DNA from 3 places in the Streptomyces sp. SAS_272 genome. Region 2 is predicted to be linked to each of the others. Evidence: riboswitches for the same ligand, from Rfam matches in the RefSeq annotation. Region 2 holds a riboswitch; each other region holds the start of a gene.
What was found. A riboswitch is a leader RNA that binds a small molecule or an ion and turns the genes downstream of it on or off. The one in region 2 is predicted to bind cyclic di-AMP.
Positions count from the first base shown of each region.

Region 1: linked by a shared signal. The riboswitch ahead of ACN6LD_RS04515 (transglycosylase SLT domain-containing protein) and the one ahead of ACN6LD_RS13480 (M23 family metallopeptidase) in region 2 are both predicted to bind cyclic di-AMP.
Region 3: linked by a shared signal. The riboswitch ahead of ACN6LD_RS11175 (LysM peptidoglycan-binding domain-containing protein) and the one ahead of ACN6LD_RS13480 (M23 family metallopeptidase) in region 2 are both predicted to bind cyclic di-AMP.

Region 1 is NZ_JBMNDR010000004.1:41,540-44,805, reverse strand. Features, by position in the region: gene ACN6LD_RS04520 (polyprenyl synthetase family protein) at 1-940, opposite strand, end outside; cyclic di-AMP (ydaO/yuaA leader) riboswitch at 1,754-1,955, shown strand; gene ACN6LD_RS04515 (transglycosylase SLT domain-containing protein) at 1,960-2,442, shown strand; gene ACN6LD_RS04510 (HAD family hydrolase) at 2,625-3,266, opposite strand, start outside.
Region 2 is NZ_JBMNDR010000018.1:23,492-26,757, forward strand. Features, by position in the region: gene ACN6LD_RS13475 (aldo/keto reductase) at 1-227, opposite strand, end outside; gene ACN6LD_RS13480 (M23 family metallopeptidase) at 390-1,436, opposite strand; cyclic di-AMP (ydaO/yuaA leader) riboswitch at 1,446-1,612, opposite strand; tRNA gene ACN6LD_RS13485 (tRNA-Met) at 1,958-2,031, opposite strand; gene ACN6LD_RS13490 (dihydrofolate reductase family protein) at 2,140-3,266, opposite strand, start outside.
Region 3 is NZ_JBMNDR010000013.1:29,918-33,183, forward strand. Features, by position in the region: gene ACN6LD_RS11170 (LysM peptidoglycan-binding domain-containing protein) at 1-807, shown strand, start outside; cyclic di-AMP (ydaO/yuaA leader) riboswitch at 1,013-1,196, shown strand; gene ACN6LD_RS11175 (LysM peptidoglycan-binding domain-containing protein) at 1,200-1,910, shown strand; gene eno (phosphopyruvate hydratase) at 2,322-3,266, shown strand, end outside.

The sequences.
Region 1 (3,266 bases), on a different contig from region 2:
GCGCCAGCGCGGCCCGCGCGTCGTTCGCGTATCGCACGGTGTCCCGTCGGGCCTGCTCCAGCGCCGGGTGGGCCCGGAGCGCCTCGATGGCCTCGGCGAGCCGGGCGTCGTCGCTCAGGTCGGAGTCCAGCAGCTCGCACAGCGCGATGTCCTCGGGCAGGGACAGACGCGCGGCCCGTTCCCGCAGCCGCAGCACGGGCAGAGTGGGCACGCCCTCACGGAGGTCGGTGCCGGGCGTCTTGCCGGACTCGTGCGAGTCGGACGCGATGTCCAGCACGTCGTCCGCCAGCTGGAAGGCGACGCCGAGCCGCTCGCCGTACTGCGTCAGCACGTCGACGACCGTCTCGTCGGCGCCCGACATCATGGCGCCGAACCGGCAGGCCACCGCGACCAGCGAACCGGTCTTGCCGCCGAGCACGTCGAGGTAGTGCTCGACCGGGTCCCGTCCGTCCGTGGGCCCCGCCGTCTCCAGGATCTGGCCGGTGACCAGCCGCTCGAACGCCTCCGCCTGCACCCGCACCGCCTCCGGCCCGAGATCGGCCAGGATGTGCGAGGCGCGAGCGAAGAGGAAGTCACCGGTGAGGACCGCCACCGAGTTGCCCCAGCGGGCGTTCGCGCTGGGGACCCCGCGCCGCACGGCGGCCTCGTCCATCACGTCGTCGTGGTACAGCGTGGCCAGGTGCGTCAGCTCCACCACCACGGCCGACGGCACGATGCCCGGCGCATACCTGTCCCCGAACTGCGCCGCGAGCATCACGAGCAGCGGGCGGAACCGCTTCCCGCCCGCCCGCACCAGGTGCTGGGCGGCCTCCGTGATGAACGGAACCTCACTCTTGGTGGCCTCGAGCAAGCCTTCCTCGACAGCCGCCAATCCGGCCTGGACATCGGCTTCCAGAGCCTGGTCCCGCACGCTCAGCCCGAACGGCCCGACGACGGTCACGAGGGGTCTCCTGTCTGCTGGTGTCTACTGGCGATTACGCGGTTTGTCGATAGGTCGCTGCCATCACTCGAGTCAGCGTATCCGGTCACGTTTCGATCACCGATAGCCCCCACGTCCCCCGGGGGCGAATGCACTCGCCCGCGAGGTGCACGCATCGGGCCAGACCGTATCCGATCACGTCCGTGATGTTTCTGATCAGCCCATACGAAGAGATATTCATCGGGTTGCCGCGAAGTGCCGAATCATGTCCACACCGAGGCCGACATCCGGCCGAGGTCCGCCTCGGCCCGGCGGCGCCCCTGCCTCGCCCCGCCCGTCGACCGACCCCATCCCCAGCTCGGCCGGCCCGCCCCCTCGCCGCGACGGCATGCGCATGCCACCCATGCCATGGATTCCACATTCGCCGCGGGTGCCACGCATGCCACACATGCCACGCGTGACACCGCATGCGACATGCCGCATGCCGCATGCCGCGTGAAAAGCGACCCCGACACGACTGGTCGCGCGACAGCCAGCCCTCCCACCCTCTCCCTTGCGCCATAACAAGCGAGTTGAGGCTAATGCCCGATTCGCCGCTCTTGTGATTCGGCGTGACATGGCTCACTGACCCCTCCGCAGCGACCAGCGTCGGCCACTCTTCGATCCCCCGCACCCACCAAGCGAGTTGACGCTTTGCATCCACAAAGGATCAAGTACCCCATACGGCACAGACCAAGGTCAATAGGGGTCATCTGTGAATTCGGCACTTGTTCCGGACATGTGCTCTCGCATACGTTCCCGGCCTGTCGGGCGGACGCCTAATCCTGCCGCCGCCCGTAACACCCACCGAGATACGCATGGCAGGAGCGGGGGAACCAGGTAGGTCGCCGCAGCGCATTGCCCTGACGTTCTGGACATCCAGAACTTTTGGGGCAATCCGTTACGGCTTGGGGTGAAGTCGCGACCGTCAGGACGCGACCGGGCAGCTCCCGCCCGAACCCGACAGCTCACCTCGCAGGCGACGGAGAGGAAAACTCGTCATGTCCGCTGCCGCTCAGCGCCCCACCCGCACGTCCCGCCTCGCCCGCAAACTCGCGATCGCCGGCACCGGAGTCGCCGTACTGGCGCTCCCCCTCATCGGCGCGACCACCGCCTCCGCGGCCACCACCCCGACCGTCGCCACCGCGAGCAGCCTCGGCTACTCCGACAACCTCGACGGTTGGATCCGCGCCTCCCTCCAGGTCATGTCGCAGCACGGCATCCCCGGGACGTACAACGGCATCTACCGCAACGTCATCCGCGAGTCCTCGGGCAACCCCTACGCCATCAACCTCTGGGACTCCAACGCCGCCGCGGGCATCCCGTCCAAGGGCCTGCTGCAGGTCATCGACCCGACCTTCCGCGCCTACCACGTGGAGGGCACCTCCTGGGACTCCTACGACCCGGTCGCGAACATCACCGCCGCCTGCAACTACGCGGCCGCGCGCTACGGCTCGATCGACAACGTCTTCGGCGCCTACTGACGGTCCGGGCCACGCCCGAACCGACAGCACCGCGGCGGTCGGCCGGTCGGCTGGTTGGCCGGCCTCCCGGCGACCGGCCTGCCAGCTGATTGGCCGGTCGGCAGTCGGTCGGCAGGCCGGCGGTCGTCCCGGCCTGCAGTCGGCAGGCGGTCAGCGGTCAGCAGGCGGTCGGCGGGCAGGACTCACGGAAACAGTCTTTCGAGGACGACGGCGACGCCGTCGTCCTCGTTCGACGTCGTCACCTCGTCGGCCACCGCCTTGAGTTCGGGGTGGGCGTTGGCCATCGCGACTCCGCGCGCCGCCCAGTCGAACATCGGGATGTCGTTGGGCATGTCCCCGAAGGCGACGGTGTCCTCGGGCCGCAGTCCGAGATGCTCCGCGGCCAGTGCCAGACCCGTCGCCTTGGTGATCCCGCAGGGTTGCAGCTCGACCGTGCCGGGACCCGACATGGTGACCGTGGCGAGCGAGCCCACCACCGATCGGGCCGTCGCCGCCAACTCGTCGTCGGACAGGGCAGGATGGCGCAGCAACACCTTGCTGATCGGCTCGCACCACAGGTCGTCGCGACGGCCCACCCGCAGCGCCGGCAGCGTCGGGTGGGGCATCCGGTACCCCGGCTCGATGAGCGTGAGCCCGTCTACGCCGTCCTGATCGACCGCCGCGTACAGCTGCCCGACCTCCGCTTCGATCTTGCCGAGCGCGGTCTCCGCCAGCTCCCGGTCCAGGGTCACCGACCACAGCAGCCGGTCCGCGCCGGCGTCGTAGAGCTGCGCGCCCTGTCCGCACACTGCGAGTCCCCTGCTGTGCAGGCGCTCGAGCAGCGG
Region 2 (3,266 bases):
GCCTTCAGCCACTTGCCGATGACGGTCTCGGACTCACCGCCGCTGTTGCCCTCGACCCACGCGGAGTAGGAGTCGGCGGTGTCGACGAAGTTGCCGCCCGCGGCCGTGTAGGCGTCGAGGACGGCGAAGGAGGCCGCCTCGTCCGCGGTCCAGCCGAAGACGTTGCCGCCGAGGGCGAGCGGGAAGACCTTGAGGTCGGAGGAGCCGATGGTGCGTAGGGAAGTCATGCTTCGTCTCAACGGACGCGGCAGGCACGCCATTCCTCGCGTGACACGAAGAACAGATGAACAAGCGGCAGCCCTGACGTCGGGGGTGGCCGTCAGGGCTGCCGTTGCTCGATGGTCCTCAGAGCTCCTCGAGAGACGACTCAGGCCTCCTCGAGGCACGGCTCAGGGGTTGAGGCCCTTGCTGCGCAGCCAGGCCGCCGGGTCGATGCCCTCGGCGTTGCCGTTCGCGTGGACCTCGAGGTGCAGGTGCGCCCCGGTGACGTTCCCGGTGGCGCCCACGCGGCCGATCACGTCACCGGTGGCGACCTTCTGGCCGACGCTGACGCTGATCGACGACTGGTGGCAGAACCAGAGTTCGGTGCCGTCGTCCAGGGTCAGGATGGTGCGGTAGCCGTAGGCGCCGGCCCAGCCCGCCTCGGTGACGGTGCCGCTGTGGACGGCCTTGATGAGCGTGCCGGTGGGCGCGGCGAAGTCGAGTCCGGTGTGGTAGCCGGAGGACCACAGGGAGCCGGCCTGGCCGAACGTCGAGGTGATGGTGTACGAGGAGGTCGGCAGCGTGTACTGCTTGGCCAGCTCGGCCAGGCGCGCGGCCTCGACCTTGGCGGCGGCCTCCTCGGCGGCCTTCTTCTTCGCGGCGGCGGCCTTGGCCTCCGCCTCCTTCTCGGCCTTGACGACGGCGTCGGCCTTCGCCTTGGCGGCCGCGGCGGCGGCCTTGACCTCGACCTGGGTCTTCTGCGACTCGGCCTGGGCCATGATGCGGCTGCGCAGGGCCTCGCCGGCGTCGGCGACGCTCTGGTCGGCGTCGGCGTCGGCGTCGGCGTCGGCATCGACGGCGGCCTCGGAGCCGAAGCTCGCCAGAGCGGACGCGGCTTCCGGGGCGGGCTTGTCGTCGGAGATCAGCGAGCCCACGCCCGGCAGGTCCGGCATGGAGATGGAGACCGGGGCCTTGCCGGTGTTGGCGCTGGCCATCCCGCCCGCGCTCACGGCGGCTATGACGCCGACGCCGAGGACGGTGGAGCTGCGGGCGAATCCGCCGCCGCGCTGCTTGGCGACGCGGTGCTTGCCGCGTACCGGGCGAATGGACTCCGCGGTGGGGTTCCACTCCTCCCAGGGGCCCTCGTCGGTGCGGTAGCCGCCGTAGCCGAAGGTGTCGGTGGGGGACTGGACCGGCGCGTACGGGGCCTCGGGGGCCGGCGGGTTGGACGCCACGCGGGCGCACTCCTTTCCTTCCGTCGCCTACCGGGTTAGCTGACGGGTTCGGAGTCGGAAGGTCTCCTACGCGCGTATACCGGCCGTGGACTCTGCGAGTTCACGGAGGCTTCCGCGTGATTCACCCCAAGGTGGTGGTTCCCCGGTTCCCTTGCGGGATTCGGCGCGTGCGCACGGAGCCGACTCTGGTGTCGGCTGGGACGGCCGCGCTGCGTTATCGAACGTTAATAGACCCGGGGGTGCGTTTCCAAGCCGTTCTGCTTGATCAACAACATTTCTGGCCTGGACTTTCTGGCCAGCAGCGGTGAAAAACGGGCGAGTTGACCCTCGTTCAGGATGCCCCACCCGTCACACGCGTAGACACGGCGACTCGGGGCCGGCGCACAGGGCGGCCGCGCGCGCACGCAGCGTCACAAAAGCGCGAGGACGCGAGGGAAGTGAGGAAGCGGGGGCGAGGACGCGCCACGGGGCGAACGCACCGAGGGCCGGAACCCTTTCGGATTCCGGCCCTCGGCCTTCAGTAGCGGGGACAGGATTTGAACCTGCGACCTCTGGGTTATGAGCCCAGCGAGCTACCGAGCTGCTCCACCCCGCGTCGTTGTGACTCCAGTGTACGTCATCCGGGGGACGCCCAGAACCAGGCTTTGTCGCGCCCCCGCCGCGACTCCCGCCCGGGCTCCCGGCCCGGGCTCCCGCCGCGGCCTCACACCAGGTGCCGGTTCGGGGCCTTCGCCCGCTCCTCGTACTCCGGCAGCACGAGGACGTCGACGCCCGCGGCGGCCAGCAGGCCGGTCCCGTCCGCCGCCGTCACGAAGGTGTCCGGCTCGCGCCACGCCGTGACCACCCTGCGCACGCCGGCGTCCAGGATGAGGCGGGCGCACGGGGCGGGGCGGGAGGAGCGGCGGGCGCAGGGCTCGAGGCTGCTGTAGACGGTGGCGGCGGCCAGCCGGGGGTCGGCTGGGCCGAGCTTCGCGAGCGCCGCCTCCTCGGCGTGCACGACCGGGTCGCCGCCCTCGCGGGAGTGCCCGCGGGCCAGCTCCGTCCCGTCGGCGGCCACGATCACCGCGCCGACGCTGAACGCCGTGTCCGAGGGCGGGCACTGGGCGGCCAGCTCGCAGGCGAGGGCCAGCCAGTGCCGGTCGGCAGCGGCGGCGAGCGGTCCGGCGCCCGGGGCGGTGGGCTCGTAGCGGTGCAGGACGACGTCCTCGATGCGCCGTGTCTCCACCAGCCGCAGCCGTCCGCCCTGGTAGGCGCCCGGCCCGAAGAGGCGGGGCGCGTCCGGGTCGCCCACGAACAGCGGGGCGAGGACGAGCTGGAGTTCGTCGGCGAGGCCCTGCTGGAGCAGCTGGGTGTGGACGGTTCCGCCGCCCTCGACCATGAGACGCCGGACGCCGAGCTCGTCGTGGAGGTGGGTGAGAAGGCGGCGCCAGTCCAGTTCGGGGCCGAGCGGGACGACGTGTGCGGCGATGCCGAGCGCGCGGGCCCGTTCGGCGCCCTTCTCGGTCGTGTACACGACCTTCTCGCCGCCCGTGTGCCAGAAGTTCGCCGCCGGGTCGAGGTCGCCGGAGCCGCTGACGGTGACCTTGAGCGGGTAGGCCGGCCGGCCGACGGCGACCCGGGCGGCGCGGCGCTCGGGGGAGTTCACCAGGAGCCGGGGGTTGTCGGCGCGGATGGTGCCGGCGCCGATGAGGATGGCGTCCACGGAAGCCCGTACCGCGTCGACGCGGTCGAAGTCGGCGGGGCTGGAGAGCAGCAGGCGTTCGGGCGTGGTGTCGTCCAGGAAGCCGTCGAGGGAGACGGCGGCGGACAGCAGGACGTACGGGTACGGCA
Region 3 (3,266 bases), on a different contig from region 2:
AGCGCCTACGGCGGGCTCGACTACGCGGCGAGCCCCGACCTGGCCAGCCGCAACCAGCAGATCGCCGTGGCGCAGAAGGTGCTCGCGGCCAAGGGCGTCGGCGCGTGGGGCACCTGCGGGCTGACCTCCGGGCTCACCAAGGAGAACGGCGCGCTGACCGTGGACACCGGCGTGGCGGGCGATTCGTCAGGATCGTCCGGCTCCTCGGGTTTGTCCGACCTGTCCAGGGGGCTGTCGGGCTCCTCGGGCTCGTCGGATTCCGGCGCCGGTTCGACCGGTTCCAGCGGTTCGACCGGTTCAGCGGGATCGTCCGACTCGTCTGACTCATCCGACTCGTCCGGTGATTCCTCGAGTTCACCCTCGGCGTCACCTTCGTCGCCTTCGTCCCCCTCTGCCGTCACGGGCGACCCCGGCGATGCCGGCGGTCAGGGCGACCCGCAGGCGGCCGACGGTTCGTCCACGGGGACCCCGGAAGCGGACGACTCGGACAAGTCGGGCCAGGATGTGGGTTCCTGGAACCTCGTCGACACCGGCTCCCTCGGCTCCGGCCGTCATCGCGGCGTCACGGCCGACGAGCCGGCGGCCAAGAGTGCCGACACCGAAGCGGGCGGCGCGTCCACCGCCTCGGCGGGCCGGCATGCCGCGGCCGCCTATGTCGTCCAGGAGGGCGACTCCCTCGCCTCCATCGCCGACTCCCTTGGCCTCCACGGCGGATGGCGTGCCCTCTACGCCGAGAACAGGGACCTCATCGGCGCCGACCCGAGCGACATCGCCCCCGGTCAGACCCTCGACACAGGGGTCCAATAGGGCGCAAAGCCCAAGAAAAACAGCGGTAGTTCACGTCACGCTTCGCGCCGAATGTCCGATTTGGCGAAAGTGTGGGATGAGTCTCAGAAGCCCTGATCGTCTTTGAAATTCCGCGGATCGCGTGTCTACGGTCGTGACCGCTCGGCAACCCGAGCCCCGGCCGTCGCAACGCCGAATCCTGCCAGCGGCAGCCCGGGAACAGTCGTCGCGTCAAGCGCCGTAGGCAGGAGCGGGGGACCCAAGGTAAGTGCCGCACCGGGAAGTTGCCGGAGCGGCTTGGGGTGAAGTCACCCCTCCCACGGAGCGGAAGTCTCCGGCGGAGGAGTGACCGGGCAACTCACACGGCCCGAACCCGACAGCTCACCTCGCAGGCGTCGGTGAGGGGATCCACCATGCTGTTTTCCGGTAAGGGCAAGCACCGTCGTCCGTCCAAGGCCACCCGCGCCGCCGCTCTCGCCGGTGTCACCGGCGTCGCCATCGCCGCCCCGCTGATGGCGGCCGGCAACGCCTCCGCCGCGACCGCCTCCGAGTGGGACGCGGTCGCCCAGTGCGAGTCCGGCGGCGACTGGTCCATCAACACCGGCAACGGCTACTACGGCGGCCTGCAGTTCTCGTCCTCCACGTGGGCCGCGTACGGCGGCACGCAGTACGCCTCGCAGGCCAACCAGGCCTCCAAGGCCCAGCAGATAGCCATCGGCGAGAAGGTCCTCGCGGGCCAGGGCAAGGGCGCCTGGCCGGTCTGCGGCAAGGGCCTGTCCGGCGCCGCCTACAACGGCAGCAGCGCCGGCTCGTCGAACTCCGGCTCGTCGAACTCCGGCTCGTCGGACAGCGGCAGCAGCTCCCGCTCGACCGAGCAGAAGAGCAGCTCCCGCTCCACCGACCGTCCGGCGGCCGCCAAGAAGTCCAAGACGGTCACCACCCCGACCGGCAAGAAGGTCAAGAAGGGCGACGGCGAGTACAAGGTCGTCAAGGGCGACACCCTCAGCACCATCGCCGAGAAGCACAAGGTCAAGGGCGGCTGGCAGAAGCTGTTCCAGCTCAACAAGGACATCGTCCAGGACGCCGACCTCATCTACCCGGGTCAGCAGCTGCACCTGAAGTGACAGCCGTCTTCCGGCGAAGCCACAGTGCCCTCCTGGTGAAGGTCGGCACTCCGAGGACCTCGTGAGGGTCCCCCCGTCCCCACGGGCCCCCCGTCCCGGTGCGTGTTCCCCCGTACGCACCGGGACGGGGTTTTCTCTTGCGCCCTTCCGGGCCCCGCGCTCGCGGCGTTCCGGTCGCCGTTCTCGCGCCCTTCCGGCAGTCGTCCGTCCGGCCGCCGTCCCTTTGGTCCACGTGCTGTCCGCCCGGTCTTTTCGGCCGCTTCTCCTCGCCGCTTTGTTCCGGACAGGAACAATGTGTACGGTCAGTCCGTCCACGGGACGGTCGGTCGGTGGCCGACGCTCCGGAGACGGTTAGGCTCTAGGCGCAAGGCCACGCGCCGCGCACTTTCAGCGTCACATCCCATGAAGGAGATGCTCGTGCCGTCCATCGACGTCGTCGTAGCCCGGGAAATCCTCGACTCGCGAGGCAACCCCACCGTCGAGGTCGAGGTCGGCCTCGACGACGGCAGCACGGGTCGTGCCGCCGTCCCGTCCGGCGCCTCCACGGGCGCCTTCGAGGCCATCGAGCTGCGCGACGGTGACCCGAACCGCTACCACGGCAAGGGCGTCGAGAAGGCAGTCCTCGCCGTCATCGAGCAGATCGGCCCGGAGCTCGTCGGTTACGACGCCACCGAGCAGCGCCTGATCGACCAGGCCATGTTCGACCTGGACGCCACGGACAACAAGGGCTCCCTCGGCGCCAACGCGATCCTCGGCGTCTCGCTCGCCGTGGCGCACGCCGCCTCCGAGGCCAGCGACCTGCCGCTCTTCCGCTACCTGGGCGGCCCGAACGCGCACCTGCTGCCCGTTCCGATGATGAACATCCTGAACGGCGGCTCGCACGCCGACTCCAACGTGGACATCCAGGAGTTCATGATCGCCCCGATCGGCGCGGAGTCCTTCTCCGAGGCGCTGCGCTGGGGCGCCGAGGTCTACCACACCCTCAAGAAGGTGCTGAAGACCAAGGGCCTGTCCACCGGCCTCGGCGACGAGGGCGGCTTCGCCCCGAACCTGGAGTCCAACCGCGCCGCGCTCGACCTCATCATCGAGGCCATCCAGCAGGCCGGTTACGTCCCCGGCGAGCAGATCGCGCTCGCGCTCGACGTCGCCGCGTCCGAGTTCTACAAGGACGGCAAGTACGAGTTCGAGGGCAAGTCCCGCTCGGCCGCCGAGATGACCGAGTACTACGAGGAGCTCGTCTCCGCGTACCCGCTCGTCTCCATCGAGGACCCGCTGTACGAGGACGACTGGGCGGGCTGGAAGGTCATCACCGACAAGCTGGGCGACAAGGTCCAGATCGTCGGCGACGACCTCTTC